DNA from 3 places in the Desulfofundulus sp. TPOSR genome. Region 1 is predicted to be linked to each of the others. Evidence: predicted binding sites of a transcription regulator. Region 1 holds the regulator's gene; each other region holds the start of a gene.
What was found. The regulator LexA, encoded in region 1, represses DNA repair genes until DNA is damaged. The targets are predictions, from matches to a motif close to CNAACANNTGTTNG.
Positions count from the first base shown of each region.

Region 2: recA (recombinase RecA) is a predicted target of LexA. The motif match lies at 4,933-4,946, and genes of this name have one in related genera.
Region 3: dinB (DNA polymerase IV) is a predicted target of LexA. The motif match lies at 3,465-3,478, and genes of this name have one in related genera.

Region 1 is NZ_JAAOEF010000001.1:148,450-156,176, reverse strand. Features, by position in the region: gene G7K71_RS00925 (FAD-dependent oxidoreductase) at 1-988, shown strand, start outside; gene G7K71_RS00920 (succinate dehydrogenase/fumarate reductase iron-sulfur subunit) at 991-1,644, shown strand; gene G7K71_RS00915 (DUF1847 domain-containing protein) at 1,709-2,347, shown strand; gene lexA (transcriptional repressor LexA) at 2,373-2,981, opposite strand; partial or broken gene G7K71_RS00905 (sigma 54-interacting transcriptional regulator) at 3,137-4,842, shown strand; gene G7K71_RS00900 (fumarate hydratase) at 5,106-5,948, shown strand; gene G7K71_RS00895 (Fe-S-containing hydro-lyase) at 5,978-6,532, shown strand; gene sucC (ADP-forming succinate--CoA ligase subunit beta) at 6,611-7,726, shown strand.
Region 2 is NZ_JAAOEF010000004.1:547,408-555,134, reverse strand. Features, by position in the region: gene G7K71_RS18425 (ATP-binding protein) at 9-1,724, shown strand; gene ltrA (group II intron reverse transcriptase/maturase) at 2,340-3,599, shown strand; gene G7K71_RS18415 (helix-turn-helix domain-containing protein) at 3,752-4,822, shown strand; gene recA (recombinase RecA) at 4,959-6,035, shown strand; gene G7K71_RS18405 (LexA family transcriptional regulator) at 6,050-6,688, opposite strand; gene G7K71_RS18400 (helix-turn-helix transcriptional regulator) at 6,854-7,081, shown strand; gene G7K71_RS18395 (hypothetical protein) at 7,372-7,686, opposite strand; gene G7K71_RS18390 (helix-turn-helix domain-containing protein) at 7,704-7,727, opposite strand, start outside.
Region 3 is NZ_JAAOEF010000001.1:1,199,727-1,207,453, forward strand. Features, by position in the region: gene G7K71_RS05920 (response regulator transcription factor) at 1-376, shown strand, start outside; gene G7K71_RS05925 (PAS domain-containing protein) at 432-1,868, shown strand; gene G7K71_RS05930 (hypothetical protein) at 1,876-2,169, opposite strand; gene dinB (DNA polymerase IV) at 2,153-3,418, opposite strand; gene G7K71_RS05940 (CoB--CoM heterodisulfide reductase iron-sulfur subunit B family protein) at 3,555-4,406, opposite strand; gene G7K71_RS05945 (4Fe-4S dicluster domain-containing protein) at 4,486-5,055, opposite strand; gene G7K71_RS05950 (4Fe-4S dicluster domain-containing protein) at 5,097-6,224, opposite strand; gene G7K71_RS05955 (hydrogenase iron-sulfur subunit) at 6,262-6,759, opposite strand; gene G7K71_RS05960 (CoB--CoM heterodisulfide reductase iron-sulfur subunit A family protein) at 6,854-7,727, opposite strand, start outside.

The DNA of each region.
Region 1 (7,727 bases):
CGGTACCAACATTCTTATTTCCGAAGCGGCCCGGGGAGAGGGCGGTTACCTGCGCAATTATGACGGTGAACGGTTTATGGTTCATTACGCACCTCAGAAGATGGAACTGGCTCCCCGGGATGTGGTTTCCCGGGCCATTTTCAAGGAGATTAAGGAGGGGCGCGGATTTGAGGGACAGTACGTGCATCTGGATCTAACCCACCTGGGAGAGGCCCTGGTGGCGGAACGCCTGCCCCAGGTGCGGGATCTGGCCATCCGGTATGCCGGGGTGGATCCCGCCAGGGCACCCATGCCCATCGAACCGGCCCAGCACTACAGTATGGGCGGAGTACGCACCGATGTTTGGGGTATGACCAGTTTGCCCGGCCTTCTGGCCGCAGGCGAGGTGGCCAATGTGAGCGTGCACGGGGCCAATCGGCTGGGGGGCAATTCCCTGCTGGAGACGGTGGTTTTTGGCCGGCGGGCTGGTCACCGGGCTGCCCAACTGGCCCGCCAGGAGCCCTGGCCAACCCTTTCTGCAGCAACCATAACCCGTGCTTATGAATCCTGGTCATCCCTGTTAGCCGGTCGGGGACAAGGGGTTCAGGAGGACAGCACTTTTGCCATCCGGCAGGAGATGACCAACCTGATGACCAACCAGGTTGGGGTATTCAGGGTGGGCAGTGAGCTGGAAGATGCGGTTAACCGGCTGGCTGTACTAAAAGAACGTTACCAAAGGCTTAAGGCCCCCGGCGGAATGCAACCCTTTAACTACGCCCTGATGGATTATCTTGAGGTAGGGTACCTTTTAGATTTGTGTGAAGTCATTGCCCGGGGGGCGTTGCGCCGCACCGAGAGCCGGGGAGCCCATTACCGGCTTGACTATCCGCAGCGGGATGATCAGAACTGGCTGTGCCATACTTTTGTGCGCCGCGGGAAAGACGGACCGGAGTTCAGTAACGGTCCGGTGAAGATCACCCGTTATGCACCGCAGGAGAGGGGGTACTAGGAATGAACGTGGTGTTAAACATCTGCCGCTTTAACCCCGGAGTGGATGTAAAACCCTACTTTCAAGAATTTACCGTGTTGGTGGAAGAGCATAACACGGTGCTGGATGCCCTGCTGCAGGCCTGGCAGCAGGATCCCGGGTTATCCTTTCGCCGCTCCTGCCGCAGCGCCATTTGTGGTTCCTGTGCCCTTTGTATCAACGGGCGCCCCGGCCTGGCCTGCCAGACCCTGATTCGTAACGCCATAACTGAGGGCGGACGCATTACCCTGGAGCCGCTACCCCATTTCAGGCAGCTGAAAGACCTGGTGGTGGATCTGGACCCCTTCTTTGAATCTCTTAAAGCAGTAGTTCCCTGGGTGGTTATCCGGGACAATCACGACGGTCGCATGGCGCCGGAGGTGGCACGGAAACTGGAAAGCCCGGCTACCTGCATTCTCTGTGGGGTTTGTCACGCAGCCATGGACGATCCCGGAGAAGTAAAACCGGCGGCCGTGGTGAAGGGTTTGCGGCTGGCCCTGGATCCCCGGGATGCCCTGGGTGCCGCCCGCCTGCAGTTGATGAAGGTACCTCGTGACATTTTAAGGCTATTTATTAAAAATTTACCTGAGAAATGTCCCAAAGGAATCACGGTGCCTGAGGACGTATGCCACTTATAAATCAGACAAAGGAATGGCCATTAACGTGCCATTCCTTTGCGCTTGAGAAAGGAAGTGAACCATGATGAGCAGGTGTGCAGAATGTGGAATTTATGCTTGCTACACGGGTCAGGCGGGGAAGATTCCGGAGCACTGTCCCATGAAATCCGAAGGCAGCGTTTATGAGGAAGCCAGAAAGGAATACCAGGAACCGGGCGTATTTAATCTAGCCCTTAACTCGGCCTTAACTGAATCTGCCGGTTACCGCAGATGGACCAGGCTGGAGGAAATCATCCAGTTCAGCCGCATGGCTGGCTTTACCAGATTGGGCCTGGCCTTCTGCGTTGGGTTGCGCAGGGAAGCAGCCGAGGTAGCAAAGATTTTCAAGCAGGCAGGATTTGTTGTCGAATCGGTAATGTGCAAGACCGGTTCTACGCCCAAAGAGTTTTTAGGTATACGGGACGAACAAAAGGTCCGCCCCGGTCAATTTGAACCCATGTGCAATCCTATCGCGCAGGCGCACATATTGAACCGGGCCGGGACGGAATTGAACGTTTTATTGGGCCTTTGTGTCGGTCACGATAGTTTATTCATCAAATATTCGGCAGCTCCGGTTACCGTTCTGGCAGTCAAGGACCGGGTGCTGGCCCATAATCCCCTGGGAGCCGTTTACGCTGCCCATTATTATACCCCGAAGCTGGCAGCTTACAAAAAGTCAGATTAAGGGACAGGGGGGAGGGGTTTTAAATTTAAAGTTTACGCAGCAAGCCCACTACCTTGCCCAGGATTAGCGGGTTTTTTACCCTGATGGGAGACATGGCCTTGTTTTCCGGTTGCAGGCGAATATGGTCGTTCTCCCGGAAGAATCTTTTTACCGTGGCTTCGTCTTCCAGAAGGGCTACCACAATGTCCCCGTTGTCGGCGCTGGGCTGGCGCCGGACCACCACCAGGTCTCCATCCAGGATGCCGGCTTCAATCATGCTGTCGCCCCGGACGGTAAGCATGAAGAATTCTCCTTCTCCGGTGAAACTAGCCGGCAGGGGAAAAACATCTTCCTGGTTTTCTACGGCCAGGATGGGTTCACCTGCAGCCACCCGTCCCAAAAGGGGGACCATCCGCACGGGCTGGCTTAAGGGCAAAGTATGCTCCCGTAGTTCTAATGCTCGGGGTTTGGTGGGATCCCGGCGTAATAGGCCTTTGTTTTCTAAACGCTTTAAATAGTGATGTACTGTAGAACTGGATTTCAGCCCGACTACCTGACCGATCTCCCGAACCGAAGGGGGATAGCCTTTGGTACGGATGTTTTCTTTAATTACTTCTAAAATAATCTTCTCCCGGGGAGTGAGTGCGGTGTTCATAACCCGTCAACCTCCCTTTTTTTTTGAATTATACCATAAAGGTCTTGGTGAAAAAACAGTTGTTCGAAATTAATGTTTTTTATTTTTTAGAAGGGATTAGAAAAAAAGCGTCGAAATAATCCCGTAAATTTGGACCACGTAGAAGGTGAAGCGGCATGCCCAGGTTGACCGTAGCCATTATCGGAGGCAATGAAGACGGTTATTCCATTTACCGCATGTTAAAGGCTGTGGGAGATGTGGAAATTTTGGGGGTGGCCGATCCCGATCCTTCATCACCGGGAATTAAAGCTGCGGCTGCGGACGGGGTTTTTACCACTGCCGATTATATGGAAATGGTGCGCCTGCCTGGCGTGGATGTTTTGATCGAAGCTACCGGAGATCCGGAGACCCAGATGAACCTGCACCGGATAAAGCCGCGGGGAACGTCCATCATGGAGGCCCGGGCGCTGGATCTTATGCTGGCCGTATTAAGGGAAAAGGAGAAGTTGCTTGAAGCACGGCGGGTGCAGGGAGAACTGGCCGCCATCCTGGATTCGGTCCAGGAGGCCATCGAAGTGGCGGACTCCCGCGGGGTGATCAAGTACGTCAATCCGGCCTTTACCCGGATTACCGGCATCAGCGAAAAGGAAAGGATTGGACAGAATATTTTTGAAGCTTCCCCCGATGGAGCTCTGGCCACGGTGTTGCGCACCGGCCGCAGCGTGGTGGGGCACCGTACAAAGGTAGGGGGGAGCAATGCGGAAGTCATTTCCAACGCCGCCCCCATCTTTGTGGATGGCAAGATGGAAGGAGCGGTGGTGGTTTTTCAGCACTTTACCGACGTCATGAATTTAATGGAACAATTGCGCCAGAGCACCAGCATTATCGAGAATCTCTCCGATAAATTCGGCCAGGTTACCACCAGTAAATACACTTTTGCCGATATCCTGGGCAACAGTGCCGAATTGCGTCGCTGTATCCAGGTGGCTGAGAGGGCAGCCCGTACAAACTCCACCGTTCTGTTGCTGGGAGAGAGCGGTACGGGTAAAGAGTTGTTTGCCCATGCCATCCATCATGCCAGCCCCCGCAGGGATAAGCCGTTTATTAAGGTTAACTGTGCCGCCATCCCGGACAGCCTTTTGGAGAGCGAGTTTTTCGGGTACGCTAAGGGAGCCTTTACCGGAGCCGTTAAATCCAAGATCGGCAAGTTTGAACTGGCCCATGGTGGAACCATTTTTCTCGATGAAATTGGTGATATGAACCTGAACTTGCAGGGAAAACTGCTCCGGGTTTTGCAGGAAATGGAGTTTGAGCGGGTGGGAGGCACCCAGACCATTAAAGTGGATGTACGGGTTATTGCGGCCACCAACCGCAACCTGCGGGAATTAATCCGCCAGGGCAGGTTCCGGGAAGACCTCTACTACCGGCTAAACGTAGTCGAAATTACCATTCCGCCCTTGCGGGTGCGCAAGGAAGATTTACCTATTTTGATCAACAACTTGATTATCAAACTTAACCGCAAACTGGGCAAAAAGTGAAGGGTTTGTCCAAGGATGCCGAGGAAATTCTCTACAGCTACGATTGGCCTGGAAATGTGCGGGAACTGGAAAATGTCTTTGAACGGGTGATGGTGACCGTAGACGAAGAGATTTTTACCAAGAAACATTTTATCCAACATGTCAGCCAGTTTAAGGCATCCCCGGAACGGGATATTGAGCTTATCCCCATTGATCAGATGGAACAATTGCTGATCAGAAAAGCTATCGCCAAATTTGGCACCAGTGTGGAAGGCAAGCGGCGGGCCGCCCAGGCGCTGAATATTTCCCTGGCCACACTGTATAACAAGCTAAAGAAAAGTCGAACTGAAGATTTCACCAATTAACAAGATTATAATTATTAGACTAATTCTAAAGGTTAGAACAAAGTGTCTATCCTTTTTACCCTAGAAGTAATCTATATCTCCAGTCTCTCTTTATAAAGTTTAGAAAAAGAGGGTGACACCCCTTTTATTTTTTATTTTAGAATTGCCCTGGAGTAGGCGGTAAAAACACTTTTTGATTTATTGGCCGGTTTGTCCTGCATTTGGTATAAAAATTGCACTTGTGAAATAGTTGCTCAGTAAAGGTGGAAGGAGGGAAAGGCTTTTTGCGCCTTGTAGACGCTGCTACCATTACAGCCACGGTAGCCGAATTATGCCAGAAAGCAAACTACGAGCTGGGTGAAGATGTACTGGAGGCATTCAAAGAGGCCCTGGATCAGGAAATTTCCCTCACGGGGAGGGATGTCCTGCAACAGTTGCTGGAAAATGCCCGTATTGCCCGGGAGGAGCAGGTCCCCATGTGCCAGGACACCGGTTTTGCCGTTGTTTTTCTGGAAGTGGGGCAGGAAGTGGTCATTACCGGGGGGGACCTGTACGAGGCAGTAAACGAAGGGGTGCGCCGGGGTTACCAGGAGGGTTACCTGCGTAAATCCATCGTTGATCACCCCCTGCGCCGCAAAAATACGGGGGATAATACGCCGGCGGTGATTCACACCCGCATTGTCCCCGGTGATAAACTAAAGATCATTGTTGCTCCCAAGGGGGGCGGCAGTGAGAACATGAGCGGCCTGCGCATGCTTAAGCCGGCTGAAGGGGTGGAGGGGGTTAAAAAGTTTGTCATCGAGCAGGTAAGAGCAGCCGGCCCCAATCCCTGTCCGCCCGTGGTGGTGGGTGTGGGTATTGGGGGCACCTTTGAAAAGGCCGCCTTGCTGGCCAAGGAAGCTCTCCTGCGCCCGTTGGGACAACCCCATCCTGATACCGAGATTGCCTGCCTGGAAAGGGAGCTTTTGGAGGCCATTAATAATCTGGGCATCGGGCCCCAGGGCCTGGGCGGTCGCACCACTGCTCTGGCGGTGCACGTGGAAGTCTTCCCGTGCCATATAGCGAGCTTGCCGGTGGCAGTAAACATTAACTGCCATGCCAGCCGGCACAAAGAAGCAATACTCTAACGCGGGTATTGTGTAGGAGGTAGAAAAATTTGCTCCAGATCAGGTTGACAACTCCGCTTACCGATGAGGTGGTAGAGAAGCTGCGCATTGGTCAGCGGGTTTTGTTAAACGGTATACTCTATACGGCCCGGGATGCGGCCCATAAAAAAATGGTGGAGTTGCTGGACCGGGGGGAAGAGCTGCCCATTCCCATCAAGGGACAGGTTATTTACTACGTGGGACCTTCGCCGGCTAAACCCGGGCGAGTAATAGGTTCGGCTGGTCCTACCACCAGTGGCCGGATGGACCCCTATGCGCCGCGCTTAATTGCCCTGGGTTTGAAGGGTATGATTGGCAAGGGGAAACGCTCTCCGGAAGTAATTAAAGCCATGAAGCAATACAAGGCTGTTTATTTTGCTGCCGTGGGAGGTGCAGCAGCATTGCTGGCCCGGGCCATCAAATCATGCCGGGTAGTGGCTTATCCGGAACTGGGTCCGGAGGCTATCCACGAGCTGGTGGTGGAGGACTTTCCGGTAATTGTGGTTAATGATATTCTGGGCGGCGATTTGTACGAAGAAGGAGTCAAAATTTATGCCGGCCGGTAACGGCTGGTAGTTTCCTTAATTTAGTAAAAATTTTTTCGTGGGACTAAATAAAAGGGTCAGGCCAAAGGGGGAAAAATTGTGAAACTCTATGAATATATGGGCAAGGAGCTTTTTGCCCGCTACGGTTTGACCGTACCCCGGGGTAAGATGGTCACCTCCCCGGATGAAGCGGCGGCAGTAGCGGCGGAAATCGGGGCACCGGTGGTAATCAAGTCCCAGGTGCTTTCGGGTAAGCGGGGTAAGGGGGGCGGGATTAAGTTTGCCGATACCCCGGAAGAGGCCCGCGAGGCAGCTGCCCAGGTTCTGGGCATGACGGTCCAGGGCCTGAAAGTGGAGATGGTCCTGGTGGAAGAAAAGCTGGCCATCGATCATGAGTTTTATGTGGCCATTACCGTAGACGGGGCTGCCAAAGCACCGGTTTTAATTGCCTCCGCCCAGGGCGGCATGGATATTGAAGAGGTCCCCGATGAATTTATCATCAAGGAACACCTGGATGTCTGCCTGGGTATCCAGCCCTATTTGTGCCGGGAAGTTTGCCGCCGGTTGGGTCTGACGGGCGCGGTGGCCAAGGAATTTGGCCGTTTGTTGCCTACCCTTTACCGTATTTTCCGGGAGAAGGACGCCGAGCTGGTAGAGATCAACCCGCTGGTGTTGAGCGGCGAAAAATTAATTGCCGCCGATGCCAAGGTGACTATCGATGACGAGGCCCTGTACCGGCAAAAGGATCTGCCCGTAGTGGATGACCGTACCGAGGCCGAACGGCAGGCCCACGCCCTGGGGCTCTCTTACGTTCAGCTGGATGGGAATATTGCTGTTATGGCAAATGGTGCTGGCATTACCATGGGTACCCTGGATATCATCCAGCATTACGGCGGTGCGCCAGCCAATTTCCTGGATGCCGGCGGCGGCACCGGGATGGAGGCCACAGCCAAAGCATTAGAGATCCTTCTTTCCACCAACCCACGGGTGATCTTCATTAACATCTTTGGGGGCATTACCCGGTGTGATGATGTGGCCAGGGCACTGGTCAAGGTGAAGCAGGAGAAGGGAATCAATGTTCCGGTAGTCATTCGTCTAGTTGGTACCAATGAAGAAGAGGGTGTACGCATCCTCAGGGAAAATGGCATTGAAGCCTACAGAATTATGCATGAGGCTGCGGCCAAGGCTGTAGAACTGGCCAGAGCCCAGGGTTAAA
Region 2 (7,727 bases), on a different contig from region 1:
TAGGAATTTTGGCAGAGCGAGAATCCATTGGTAAGGTTTCTTCCATCGAAAGAGACCCAAGTACTTCGTCATCGTTTTCTTTTTGGGTTAAAAACGGTGTTCTGATTAACCCGTTTGACTATGTTTCTGTTAAAAACCACGAAGATTCCCGTACCATTGGGGTCGTTAAGGAAATCTCTGCTCCTACCGATGCTCAGACGCACCTTTCCAATTTTGTTGGTTCCAATTTTGGGGACCCTGGTGCGGAAGGCAATACTAGAAGAATCACGACCATTGTTGCAACTGCCCATGTGGTGGCTAATACTGGTGTAAACACTCCTTATTCTAGGACCGGCGCAAAGCCTGTGTGGTATCCGGTGCTCAACGATACGCCCGTTTCTTTCGCTACTGAAGAGGAGATAATGTTTGCTCTTGGTATGCATGACATCCCTTCCGAAGTTATTCTTCCGGCTGGTGCAATTGTTCGTTCAAGTGGAGACCCCCTGCCTCTATTCCTCGACGGGCGCTACGTTCTAGGTCCTGAAGCTGCTCACGTCAACGTTTCAGGAACATCAGGTCTTGCTGCTAAAACTTCCTACCTTATGTTTCTTCTTAAAGCGGTTATACACCGTTTCGGGAAAAACACCGCTGCGGTAATTTTTAATGTTAAACAGCGTGACCTTCTTTACATTGATGAACCGCCAGCTTCTGGTTTTTTAGAAGAATACGACAATAAGCTTTATGAATTACTAAAGGTGTCGCCGGAGCCCTTTAGTGACGTAATTTATTATCTTCCTTGGGGTCATCGTAAGGCTTCCGATGTTTATGAAGATCCATCTAAGAAGAAAGTATTTTACTATGCTTATACCCTGAAAGACGTTTATGATGAACTTAACTTGCTTTTTTCCGATATCGATGATCCCCAGTATACTTTGGAAAGCATTACAAGCTATATTGCTTCGAGTTATCCTGACAAAAAGTTAAAATTCCTTAAGGATGTCTGTGATTATGATGGAAAGCCGATTTATAAAAAAGATACAATAGTTGAAACTTGGAATCAGTTGAAATGGTTTGGAGGCTATCCTGCAGAAACAGTAGGCTCTCAGCGTGAGAACGTTATAAAACGCTTTAAGCGGCACTTGAGTCGTTGTACTAACGCTGATATCTTTGTTGAGAAGAGAGAAGCGATTGCTCTTCGTTCCGAACTCGAAGTAAAGTACCTTGGTGAGGAAGTCAAGACATTGCTTATACCCGGACGAATTCTTGTCATTGACATTGAACCCTTTGAGGGAAATTTAGGTGTCCAGGGTTTCATAATAGGTGATGTGGTACATAGGTTAAAAGAGGCATGTAGGGAAAATAGGGATGCGATCCCTGAGCACGTTATTATCCTCGTTGATGAGCTTAATCGCTATGTACCTACAGGTTCAAAACTCAGTGCTCTGGGAAGGGAAATTGTCGATCTGGCTCGGGTTGGTCGCGCCGAAGGAATAACCCTTTTCACCGCCCAACAATTTAGATCCGATATTCATCATCAGGTTTATGAAAATTGTTCGACGAGTTTGGTGGGTATAACCGGTACGACAGAACTTTCACGTCCTGCTTACGAAATTTTTGATAAGCAAACTAAAGCAGTTATCACCAACCTGTTTCCTGGGGAAATGATTCTGGCGAACCGAAGACTAAAGCAGCCTGTTAGAATTGATTTCCCCAAGCCGCCATACAGGCGCCAGGATACGAGGTAAGCCACTTTCCATTTTAAGTAAAACCCTGCGTGATAATCACGCGGGGTTTTTTTGTGTGCGCCCGGCATGGGCGTTAACTTGGTGGTGAAAGTCCACTGCAGGCGAGGCAGCACGAGTCTGCTAGCCAAAGGCAAGGGTGTCCATCGCGAGGTGGAATCCGAAGGAAGCCGGCGGCAAAACCACGGCCCGATGAACAAGAACCCCATAAGAGGCTAAGCCGTTCGGATGAGCTGGCACAACACAGCGAAATCCCAGGCTGCCAAGGGACGGCGGAGTATATGGGGCGGGCGCGGGGTGAAGGTTAACGCTCTTACCCGGGGAGGCCTGCCGGATAAGCCAGGTAGAGCTGGTAACCCGTGTCGAGAGGCACGGCTGAACCGGCAGGAGTCAGCAGAGGGCATAGTACCCTGGGGGTCATGAACTCCAGGGGAAGGCCCGAACATCAAGTCAGAGGTGAGACCGGTGCGTTCGCGAGAAGGGCGAAGACAGCAGAAAACCCCGGAAGGGGCCTGCCCGCGGGAGGAAGTGGTGAAGCCACGGGGGACCGCGGGAGGGCCGAGTCCTTCTCCGGCACAAGGCGGGGCGACACCTCGCGGGGGTCAGGATAGCGGCCTGATGGAACAGGTGGTGGCCAGGGAGAACATGCTGGCCGCCCTGAAGCGGGTAGAGAGAAACGGAGGCGCGCCCGGCGTAGATGGCATCCCGACCGAACGGCTTCGGGACCAAATTCGTGCCGAATGGCCGCGCATCCGGGAGGAACTGCTCACAGGTACCTATAGACCGATGCCCGTGCGCCGGGTCGAAATCCCGAAACCCGGGGGAGGCAAACGGCTATTAGGGATACCTACCGCAATGGACCGCCTGATCCAGCAGGCTCTCCTGCAAGTATTGACGCCCATTTTCGACCCGCAATTTTCAGAGGCCAGTTACGGGTTTCGGCCCGGAAGGAGAGCCCATGACGCGGTAAGGAAAGCGCGTCAATACGTGGAAGAGGGATACGAATGGGCCGTGGACCTGGACATAGAGAAATTCTTTGACCGGGTAAACCACGACATTCTCATGGCCCGAGTGGCCCGGAAAGTGACGGATAAGAGGATACTTATACTTATTCGCCGTTATCTCCAGGCAGGTGTCATGATGAACGGAGTGGTCATAGAGACGGCGGAAGGGACGCCGCAGGGTGGACCCTTAAGCCCGCTCCTGGCCAACATCCTGCTGGACGACCTGGACAAAGAACTGGAAAAGAGGGGCCACAAGTTTGTCCGTTATGCAGACGACTGTAACATCTACGTCAAAAGCAAGCGGGCGGGAGAAAGGGTCATGGCCAGTATTCGTAAGTTCCTGCAGGAGCGGTTGAAGCTCAAAATCAACGAACAAAAGAGCGCGGTAGACCGGCCGTGGAAACTGAAATTCCTGGGGTTTAGCATGTACAAGGCCAAGGCAGGGCGAATCCTTATCCGCCTGGCACCGCAAACCATCAAACGGGTGAAGATGAAAATCCGGGAGATAACTTCCCGGAATAAGCCCGTAAGCATGGCCGAGCGCATAGAGCGGCTAAACGCCTACTTGGGCGGATGGATGGGCTACTTTGCCCTGGCCGAAACGCCCAGCATTTTCAGGAACCTGGAAGGCTGGATGCGGAGGAGGCTGCGCATGTGCCTCTGGAAGCAGTGGAAGCGAGTGCGGACAAGGTACCGCGAGCTGCGTGCACTGGGACTGCCTGAATGGGTGGTACATGGATTCGCCAACGCTCGCAAAGGGCCATGGCGGATGGCCTACGGGCCAATGAATAGAGCCCTGGGCAACGCCTACTGGCAGTCCCAGGGCCTGATGAGCTTAACCGAACGCTATTCTTATCTTCGTCAAGCTTGGTGAACCGCCGGATGCGGACCCGCATGTCCGGTGGTGTGAGAGGACGGGGGCTAGCCGCCCCCTCCTACTCGATGGGCTTCCGGGAGGGAGGTCCAAAACAAAAATGCCATGCGCTCCTGCAAGCGTATGGCAAAAGAAAGGAGTTTCTTAAGGCTATGATAGTGGAAACCCCGGGCGTTGTCAAGCAGGAAAATGGAAATCCGAACCGTTTTTACGAACTTTACGGCAGGACAATTGCCGAGCAGGGTGTGGCTCCCATTCCCACCGCTTTGTTCCGTTACCAGAGGGAATTGGGACTTTCCTTCCAGGAGGTGGCTTTTATCTGCCACCTTTTGAGCTACCGGTGGACCGTTAAGGATCCTTATCCCTCCATCAGGGAACTCAGCAAGTTAACCGGCGTGAGTGAAAAGACCCTGCATTCCTATAAAAAAAGCCTGGTTGAAAAGGGACTGATCGTTGTCCGCAACAGGTACGATTCCAGCAACGGCCAGCTGAGCAATGAATATGACCTGGCACCTGTTTTTGAAAAACTGCAGCAGATTATTCAAAACGAGGGGGAAGAAACTCCTGATTCCGGACAGGGGTGTGTAAAAAATACAGACCCCCCTCTTACCCGGGTGGATCATGCCGGGGGGTGTGAAAAAATTTCACACCCCCCACTTTCCGAATTTCAGAGGGGGGTCTGTAAAAATTTCACCCCCCCTCTTACCATGGGTTCAGACGAATTAAATAATAATATATTTGTTGTTGTTGATGTTGATCATGGTACCATTGATGAAGACCAAAAACCGGGAGATAATGTGCCCGCAGACAACCGCGGCGAAACGCCGGGTGAACCTGTAACGAGTACCCATCCCTGCCTTAACGCCGCTGTTCTGGGGGAGTTGCAGGCGGCAGTGCTGGTGGCCACCGGTGCCCGGGTGCCTTCAGAGTTCCTGGAAGAACTCCTGCTGGAGTTTCCAAAAGAAAAGATCAGGGAGAAAATCAAACTTATCAGTGAAATGGGTAGCGGTACGGAAATCAGGAACGTCCCCGGCCTGCTGGTTGCCGCACTCAGGGAAGATTACAGGCACGAACCCGGGCGGCCGCAGGGCCGTGTCGAAAAGAATAAATCAAAAATAAAGAAAGCGGAAAGTAAAACGGAGAAAGCGGAAACTAAAATGGATCCCGAGGAACACGAGAAGCTGAAAAAACGGGAATTGCTGAAATCCCTTTATCTCTCTTGAGTTATCTGGTTTTTCGTTAGTTTATGGATTTTTCCATGTGCTACCGTAACTTATCACCCCCATGGCAACATTTTCCTTGCATCAGAACGGGCTTTGTTTTATAATCCAGTAAAACATATGTTTGGGGGTGCGCGAAATGGCAAGAGCGGAGAAAGATAAGCCGGCCACCAGGGAGGAAGTGCTTGAAAACGCTTTAAAGGGGATCAGGCAGAAATATGGTGATGGGTCCATCATGCGCCTCGGTGAAAACCCGAGAATGAACGTGGAAGCGATACCCACCGGAATACTGTCTTTGGACATTGCAACCGGCATTGGTGGCCTGCCGCGCGGACGCATTGTTGAATTGTTCGGACCGGAGTCCTCGGGTAAGACCACCGTTGCCCTGCATGCCATAGCCGAAGCGCAGAAAGCGGGAGGTACCGCGGTATTTATAGACGCGGAACATTCGCTTGACCCGCTGTACGCCAAGAAACTCGGGGTGGACATTGAGAACTTGCTCGTTTCACAGCCCGATTATGGGGAGCAGGCTCTGAACATTTGCGAGGATCTCATCGAAAGCGGCGCGATAGACGTGATAGCGATAGATTCCGTGGCGGCCCTGGTGCCAAAGGCGGAAATAGAAGGGGAAATGGGTGAACTCCAGGTCGGCCTGCAAGCCCGTCTGATGTCTCAGGCATTGCGCAAACTCGCCGCCATTGTCAACAAAACGAGGACTTTGGTTATATTCATCAATCAGTTGCGGGAAAAAGTGGGCGGGGGACACGGCAACTTCAACTCCATTCAGGAGACAACACCAGGCGGCAGGGCGCTCAAATTTTACGCCTCCATGCGCCTGGAGGTGAGGAAGAAGGAAAACATCAAAGACAAGGAAGGAATAATCGGGAGCAGAACCTTGATCAGGGTGGTCAAAAACAAACTTGCGCCGCCATTTAAGGAAACGACCGTAAGCATGATCCATGGTGAAGGGATTTCCAGGGAGTGGGATGTGCTGGAAATGGGGGAAAAGTTGCACATCATACAGAAATCCGGCACGTGGTACTCTTTCAACGGCGAGCAACTGGGCCAGGGCATGGAGAACGCGAGGAAGTTCTTAAAATCGTACCCGGAAGTAACGGCCCAGATAGTTGAAAAAATAAAAGCCGCTATTGCCGGCGGTAATGAAATGAAGCCTTTAGAAAACAAGGTTATCCCGTTGGTAAAAGACCCGGAGTAGCTCCGGGTTCCTTTTTACGGTTCAAATTCCACTTTTATCACCCTTCCGAGTATTCGTACCTCATCAATCCGGTATATCTGCGGCTGATATTTGGGATTATCCGGGTAAAGAATGACGGCTTCCTCAAGAAATTTTACCCGCTTAAGGGTGGCTTCCTCATCGTTCACAAGGACAACGGCTATCTGGCCGTTGTCCACCGTTTCCTGGCGGCGTACCAGCACTATGTCTCCGGGATAGATGCGGCTGCCGATCATACTGTCTCCTTTAACCCGGAGATAAAAATATTCCCCGTTTTTTACTTCTTCGGCCGGCACTTCCACCCAGTCGATAATGTTCTCGTCTGCATATATGGGCTCCCCGGCCCGGATAACACCGAGGATGGGTATTGATACCGTAGGGCCACGAGGCCAGCCATCTATGTCTTCGATGATTTTATCCACCGGCCGGGGGTCATTGGTTCTTCCGAGCAAGTAATCAATAGATACACCGAAAAAATCGGCCATCTGTCTTAGGGTCTGTTGACTGGGCTGCTTTCGCCCTGCTTCGTAATGAGCGATCATACTTTGGCTTAAATGAAAAAGCTTTCCTAATGCTTCTTGAGAAAGGTTTTTTTTCTCTCGAAGCTCTCTTAACCTCTTACCAAAAATGGTCACAATAATCACCTATACAAATTCTAGTATTACCATTCGTCATGGTAAAGTCATATTACCATTAGAAATATTATTGTAAAAAGGCATTGACTAAATTACCCAAGGTAATTATAATTAAGACCAAGAGAGGCATTACCTTGAGTCATAACAAAGGCAGGTGAAAAGATTTTGAAAAATGAACGATTGATAGATTTAAGAGTAAAAGCTGGTCTCACACAAGAACAAGTGGCTGAAGCGATAGGCATTTCTCAAAGTATGATTGCTCACATTGAGGCCGGAAGACGGGAACCAAGGAAACATATCAAAGTTAGACTGGCAAAATTTTTCGGAGTGTCCGTGGAATGGCTTTTTTATGAGCAGTTTGATTACCTTAAGTCATGTTCAGCGGGCACGTAAGTAATACTTCTGCGAAAACATGGAATGACCTTCCAGAGAGCAAATAAATATAGTCTCCTGTCCCCGGCCGCTGTAAAGATGGCGGCAAGGGAGAGGGGATTACCCTGACCCAGGAGCGCAGTGCAACGCAGTTAACCAGTTAACTAGACCCGGCGGAGGGAAAACGCCGGGAGGATGCACCAGCTAAAAATTATCGCTGAGGAGCCTAAACAACCTGCATCGCAGTGAATAAGAGGTGGACATGACCGGGGTGAATAAGAGGTGGACATGACCGGGCAGGAAACACGCACCTACTTCGCCAGCTTCTCCAGCCTTGCGACCCTGGCAACGAGATAACGGGTGTCTGTTTCGATGCTGTCCAGGCGTTCATCGAGGTGTTTTTGCAGTCGTTCGATCTGGTCGCCCCTCAATGCGAAACCGTCAAAGAGGGCACGCACCTTGTCGATAACTTCGTTTTCGAGGCGAAGCCCTAGCTTGTCCACCTTGTTGTCCACGTTGTCGAGGCGGGTTGCTAGATGGAGCTGGCCCTCTTCAAGAGAATCGAGACGTTTATTAATCTTTCCAAGCTGCTGAAGCACGAGGCTCTGGAATTCCTCATTGGTCATGGCTATTCTCCTTTCGCTTACGATTTGTGGCTTTTGGGGTT
Region 3 (7,727 bases), 1.1 Mb from region 1:
GGCTTTAACTACCTACGACGATGTTACCTTTATCCGTAAGGCCATGGAACGTGGGATTCACGGTTTTGTACCAAAGTATGCCTTTTTTGACGAAATTAAATCGGCTATCAACATGGTCTACAAGGGCGGCACGTACCTTTACCCCGGACTGCAGGCGGAACTGCTGTTAAAACCCGTTACCCCCGGTCTTTCCGACCTGGAAACCAGCATCCTGCAGCTCATTGCCAGGGGGGAAGGCCAGAAAGAAGTGGCCGCCAAACTGTACATCAGCCTTTCCACCCTGCGCCGCCGGATCAGGGGTATCTGCACCAAGTTAGGGGTAAAAACCCTGGAGGAGGCCCTGGCGGTAGCCGCCAAAAGGGGCCTGGTGCGTTAGGAGGATACGGTTTATCCCCCCCATCATCGCGGTGGTCCGTCTAAGGAGCGAGAGTATGAAAAAATACCTCGAAGCCAACAGCGTCCTCTTCATGTTCATAGCTCTCTTTTTCTTAAGCGTCATCACGGCACTCTTTATTATGGAGTTCCGTTTTTTAAAGGGCATCATGACCCAGTACGAGGACAGCATCCGCCAGGTGGCCGTAAATAAAACCAACCTCTTTTTTAATGACCTGCGGGCGGCAACCGAAGGCGCCGCCAGGCAACTTGCCCGGTGGCAGGAAGACAGGAACAGGGCGTTAGGGAAACTGTTTGCTTTTGATTCCCGTATTACGGGCGCCTATATCATTAACGCCAGTGGCCGGATTACTCATGGTACTCCCGACCCTCACCTGAAAGTCATGGCCGGGCAGGTTCTGCAGCTTACGGGGACATCTATCCTGGGAGTGCATAACAACGGCACAGGCCAGGTGGTCGTTACCGTTGTTACACATCTTGACGGGGAATGGCTTGCCCTGGATTACCGGATTAATGATTTCCAACAAGAAATGATCCAGGAGTTTCTGGGCAGTATCTGCAAGGTAGCAGTTTTCGACCAGAACAATTTTCCGGTGGTCTGGCCCTTTGAACCGGAAAAGCTGGATCAATTTACCGGACGTGAAGAAAAGTTCCACCTGGACATGCCGTACGACGTGAGCTCGGTACAGCTGGAACAGCCCCCCTGGAAACTTTACTTTTTCCAGCAGGAGAACAACTTTGACACCTACCGTATCATCACCATCATGTTCCTTTTGTTTGCCCTTTACTGCTGCCTCTACCAGCTGGTGGTGGAGTTGTGGCGGGTAAACAGCGCCCGATCTTACTTTGAAAACATTGACTTCACCATCTTCAACTATATCAACGAGGGCGTGATCATTTCCAACAACGCCGGCCGGATCATTTTTGCCAACATGGCCGCCCATGAAGTTTTTTCGGGAAGAAAAACCATCTTGAAGGATATGCCTTTAAAAGAACTGCTGGGCCACATCGGGGATACCTGCGACGGCAAAAACAAATACGGAACCCTCACCCTGAAAATGTCCGACCGGCTCCTGGAAGCCATCCACTCCCCGCTGATAAAAAAAGGCAAGGTGCTGGGTGCCATCACGGTACTGGGATCGGGAGGCAAGGAAGAAAAAACCTGCCGCAACTTCCTCAGCAAGTTGATTGAATCACTGCCCCTGGGCGTTGTTCACGTGGACAGAAACCACAAGGTGGTGCAGGCCAACCTGATGGCCCGGTGCTACCTGGGCAGCGTTGAACAGGGCATGAGCATCGACGGGGTGGACCCGGAACTGGCCGGGTTCATCTACCGGAACATGGGCTCGTCCTCCATCAAGCCGGTGCTCCTCGCCTCCAGAAATCTTATCGCCGAGGTGATCTACATCTACGACGAAGACGGCAATTATGACGGTGCACTGGTAATCGTTAACGAGCCGGAGGAAGGAGGTTAGGAACAACTCACCTTGCAAGAAAAAAACCGCACGCCGGCCTCTCCGGATTGCCGCCCTCCAGCACCTTCCGGAGCCCTTCCTTCCCCGCTGTTTTCAAAATATCCAACGCAGGCAGCATTTCCGGGACCCTTTTTCGTAAGGAGCCGTATCCGGGAAGCCCGGCCACACAGCCCCAGCGCACTTCCTCCCGCCCCTGTATCCTGACCAGAAAACGGCAGTCACTGCAGGTATGTACGGCCTTTTCCCTCATTTCCGGCAGCATGAGCCGGCGGCTCCACCAAAGTTTATTGCCTTCCATCATCCATCCCCACCCCCATCTGACCTGTTTCCGGCACTTTCATAAGAAAAGACGGTGCGGTACGGGGTGGTTCTGTATAGAATACCCCCGCCGGGGTGAGGGATACGGCCCGGAAAATGGCCTTTTCCCCGTACCGTTTCTTAATGGCATCGCAGGCCTGTTCCGCCCTTTGCCGCCTTTCTCTTTCGCCGAAGAGGGTCAGCTGTTCCGGCAGGCGGGCCGTTAAGCCGCCCAGGGCAAGCCCCACCAGGCGCACCGGCCAGTGCGGGGACCAGTGCTGTTCCAGCAAATCCGCCGCGGCCCGGTAAATATCCCCGGCCAGGCTGGTGTGGAAAGGCAGGGTTTTACGGCGGGACAGCCAGTTAAAGCGGGTGTCTTTAAGGGACAGCACCACCGTTCTGCCGGCATATTCTCCCGCCCGGGCCCGTCGGGCCACCCGGTCGGCCAGTTCCCACAGCACCACCTTGATCTCCTCGCCCCGGTAATCCCGGGGAAGGGTGATTTGTTGCCCGATGCTCTTCACCTGCTTTAAACTGCCGGGATCCACGGGGCTGTGGTCGATACCCCGGGCGCAGAACCACAGGGCTTCTCCGTAGGCCCCAAATCGCCTTTTAAGGACGTCCACCGGAAAGTTGGCCAGGTCGCCAATGGTATGTATGTTCAACTTTCTCAGGTGCTCCTCGTAACGGGGGCCCACGCCGAAAAGTTCCCGCACCGGCAGGGGCCACAGGCGCCGGGGTACATCCTCGAAAGTGAGCTGGGTGAGGCCGTCGGGCTTTTGCAGTTCCGCCGCCATTTTGGCCAGGAGCTTGTTGGGGCCAATCCCCACACTGCAGGTTATGCCCACCTCCTGGCGGATACGCGCCTTTAGCCGGTGGGCAATTTCCACCGGGGAACCCAGGAGCTTGTGACAGCCGGTAACGTCCAAAAAGGCCTCGTCAATGGAAAAGGGCTCCACCAGGGGGGTGAAGTCGTGCAGGATGCGCAGGATACGGGCGGAAAAGCGAACGTAGAGGTCGTGCTGCGGCTTGATGAAGATTCCTTCGGGGCAGGCCAGGCGGGCCTCGGCCACCGTTAGGCCGGTCTTCACCCCTTTGGCCCTGGCCTCGTAGCTGGCGGCCAGGACAATGCCGTGGCGCCTGGCCGGATCCCCGGCAACGATCACGGGCTTGCCCCGCAGGCCCGGATCCAGGGCCTGATGGACGCTGGCAAAAAAGGCGTTCATGTCAACCAGCAAAATGGCCCGGGACATAATAAAACCTCCTGCCCTGAACAAGTGTTCTGATCCCATTTTAGCCAGAACACTTGTTCCAGGGCAAGAGGTAAATTCTACCTGGACCATAAGATACTACACCGGGGCGACCGCTGTCCAGAGACCTCCGCCCGGGCTACCCCACCAGGGAAAAGCGCTGCAACAAAGGGAAGGGATCGACCAGGTGTTTCTTCAACCAGCCGGGTGCCTCCCCCAACCCGAAAGCCAGGCCCATTAATTCGGTAAAGTAAAACACGGGGATGCCCTCTTGGGCCGCGCGGCGCATCTCCAGATTGTTCTGGCACAACGGACAGGCAGTAACCAGTGCGTCGGCCCCGGCTTCCCGGGCGGCAGCTAAAAGGCGGGCAACCAGCTGCTCCACCACCTCCGGCCGGGTCAGGGAAAGCCCGGCCCCGCAACAGGAGGTTTTATAACACCAGGGAACCGGCTCCGCCCCCAGGGCGGCAGCCAGCTCATCCAGGGAGGTGGGGTCCTCGGCCCGATCAAAGGGGCGCACTTCCGGAGGGCGTACCAGCAGGCACCCGTAGTAGCAGGCCACCTTCAGGCCGGTCAGGGGTTTGCGCACGGCCCGGGCCACCTCATCACAGCCCACCCGGTCCTTCACTATTTCCAGAAAGGAATAAATCTGGATCTTGCCCGTGTAAGAAAAGCCGGCCAGCTTTTCCGCCCGGGCCTTTTCTGCGGGGTCATGCCTCATCTCGTAGTCGGCCTTGGACAGCCGGGTATAACAGGCCGAGCAGGGCACCACCAGGTCCCGCCCCTGCTCCTGGGCCAGGGCGATGTTGTGGGCCGCCAGACCCAGGGCCAGGTCTTTGTTCACCGCGTGAGCGGAGGAGGAGCCGCAGCAGGTCCAGCCGGGCAGCTCCACCAGCTCCAGCCCCAGGGCCCCGGCCACCGCCCGGGTGGAAAGGTTGTATTCCACCCCGGTGGCCTCCAGGGAACAGCCGGGATAATAGCTGTATTGCATGATGATGCACCTCTTCTTTCAGGAAACATTTCAGCCGGAAAGGTATTGGTTGTCATAAGGAGCACGGCGTTGTCCCCGCTTACTCCTGCCCGCCGGCCCGTTCAAAAATCCGCCGCACCGCCGGGTCTTTTTTCAGCCGCGGCACCAGGGGCAGCTTGCCCCGCCGGAAGAGCTGCCAGCCCAGCTTCATGTCCGCAAAAAGGTTGCCGGTTTTTAACTTGTACTTCAGCATCAACATGGTTTCGTGCACCCGGCCGGCAGCCCGGATTTCATTGAGAAACAGATTATGAAACATTGGGCCGGTCTCACCGGCAGGGGTGATACCACGCTCAACGGCCATTTGTTTTAATGTGTCCATTACCCCTGCAATGCGGATGCCGTTGGGACAGCGCAGGCCGCAGGTTTCACAGGACGTACAAAGCCAGATGGTCCTGCTCCTCAACACCGCGTCCCGGGCCCCGTACTGAATCAGGCGCATAATTTCATTGGGCGTATAGTCACCCTCCTGGGTGGGGTAACAGCCGGAGGCGCATTTCTGGCACTGGAAGCAGAGCTCCAGGGGCTGGCCGCTTAAGCGGGCCACCTCTTCCCGGAACGCCGCATCCACTGTTACTGCCCCTGCCGGAAGGTGGAGAGTGGCCGTAGCCATGAAAACTCACCTCGCATCACTCACATCACCGCCGCCCGGCGTTACCGGGGCTCCAGCTCGTGCTCCTTGTAGGTGGTCAGGGGAGGCGGCTCATCCATGCTGGCACCGGGCACATAGGAGAAGAGGTCCTGCAGCTTTTGCCCGATGGTGCGGAAAAGAAGGGTCAGGGGGATCTTGCTGGGACATCCGCTCTCACACTGGCCGCAGCCCACGCAGCTGACGCCCATGTGATGCATGCGCGTCAGGTGATACAGCAGCGTGTCGGTGGGCAGCTCCAGCGCACCCCGGGCCGCCGCCCAGTGCAGGTACCTGGACGGCTCGTGTTCAAACAGGTTGCTGTCAAAAACACACTCCCGGCAGACACAGATGGGACAAACCTCCCGGCAGTTATGGCAGCCCAGGCAGGGGGCCAGTTCATCCAGCAGCCGGTTGACGTCCGCAACCCGTGAAGCAAAATCCCGGCACATTTCCTGCGCCAGCTCCCGGCGCTCTTTTTGCAGGGATTCCACCAGGGACTGCCTGGCCGCCGGTAATTCCCCGGGCACTAAAATGCCGCCGTCAAAGAGAGCGTCCAGGTTAACCCGTTCATCGTCGCAGGCAATGTAGAGCTCCCGGTGAACATCACAGCCCACCCAGTGCAGGGATAAATGGGCACCTGACGGAGATATGGCCTCGCAGATGGCACAGGCCGTTCTGATCTTCGTCCCGTTCAAGGCCGCCTTGCCGGAGCCGGCCGCCTGCGCCAGCCAGGCGTCGGTATCAAAGCCCGCCCCCGTAAGCTGGTAATAATCGGCCGGCTCAAAGGTGCCCAGGCAGTCCGTACCGATGATCAGCACCTGCTCCAGGGTGATCTGCTGGAATTTGGCCATTTCCACCAGCGCCCGGATTTCACAGGGACGCAAAACCGCCCCCACTTTCACCCCGGGATCCCGGGAAGTCAGCCTGCTTACGGCCCGGGCAGCATTGATAATGGCCACGGGAGCAAAGGGGTTCGCGCCGGACAGCCCATCCCCGGATACGGCCAGGGCGGGCACCGCCATGCGCCGGGAAGGCACTTCCCTGGGAACGATCAGGGCATCCACCACCTGCCGGTCCAGCAGGGCCTGGAAAAAGTTTGCCGCGGCCTGCCGGGGGGAACCGGATTCAACTTTAAGCAAAGCCGTTTTCATAAGCCATCACCTTTTTGCAGGCGACCCATTAACCCCTTCAAATATCCCAGCGGCGGCGCAGGGGGTTGGGCCCCAGTTTTTTCAACTCGTTAACCATTTCCTGGACTGTTTCGGCAAACCGCTTGCCCTCGGAAGCACTGATGAAACGGAACCACACCCGCTCTTCCCCGATGCCAAACTGTTTCAGGATGGCCCTTAAGGCCGCAAGGCGGCGCCGGGCTTTGTAATTGCCACTACCATAGTGGCAATCTCCCGGGTGTCACCCGCCCACCAGCACGCCGTCGGCCCCGTCCATCAGGGGGCGCAGGATATACAGGGGATCTACCGAACCGGTGCACATAACCCTTACCAGGCGGATGTTGGGCGGGTACTGGATGCGGGAGGTCCCGGCCAGGTCCGCCCCCGCATAGGAGCACCAGTTACACACCAGGCCGACAATTTTGGGCTCGAAGGAAGCCACCACTTTCAGGTCGGGTTCCTGCCGTTCCTGCGAAACCGGGTCCGCTAACGGCGGTTGCGAAAGCATCACGCTCATGGGAAAACCTCCTCACTTGAATACTTAACGGGGCACGGACTTGGTGCGCCGTCTTTTGGCCAACAGCCTTCGGAAGGCCAATTCTCGTGCGTTGCTACACCGCTTCCAGGGCCGCGCTGACCATGGCCAGCAACTGCCCCTTTTCGTAACCTTTTTGCTGGGAAGCGCCGTTGGGACAGGCGGCCACGCAGGCCCCGCACCCCTGGCACAGGGCTTCGTTTACATCGGCCACCCGCCGCAAGGGGTCTATGCTCCGGGCCTGGTAGTCGCATACCTTAACGCACATGCCGCAGCCCACGCAGAGTTCCTCCTCCACCGTGGCGGTAATGGCCACATTGGCCAGGCGGTCCCTGGCCAGCAGCGTCACCGCCCGCATGGCCGCCGCATTGGCCTGGGTGATGCTTTCCCCCACCAGCTTGGGCGAGTGGGCCAGGCCGCACAGGTACAACCCTTCCGCCGCAAAGTCCACCGGCCGCAGCTTCATGTGCGCTTCCAAAAAGAACCCGTCGCTGTTCAAAGGCACCTTGAACAGCTGGCTCAGCCTGCCGTTGTCCTCCCCGGGCACCACGCCCGTACTCAAGACCAGCACGTCCGGCTCGATGGCCAGTTCCACCCCCAGAATGTGGTCCACTGCCCTCACCACCAGACCCTCGCCCGCCGCTTCCACTTCCGGCTTTCTCCCCAGGTCGTAGCGGATGAAGATGATCCCCTTCTGCCGCGCCTGCGTGTAATACTGCTCGTTTAACCCGTACACCCGGATGTCCCGGTAGAGAATGTAGATGTTCGCTTGCGGGTTCAGCTCCTTCAGCTTCAGGGCGTTCTTAATGGCATGGCTGCAGCATACCCGGCTGCAGTAGGGCCGCTCCTCGTCCCGCGATCCCACGCACTGGATCATGACCACCGTGTTGAGGCCCTGCACTCCCCCCCGGTGGATGCGTTCCTCCAGGTCCCGCTGGGTCATCACCCGG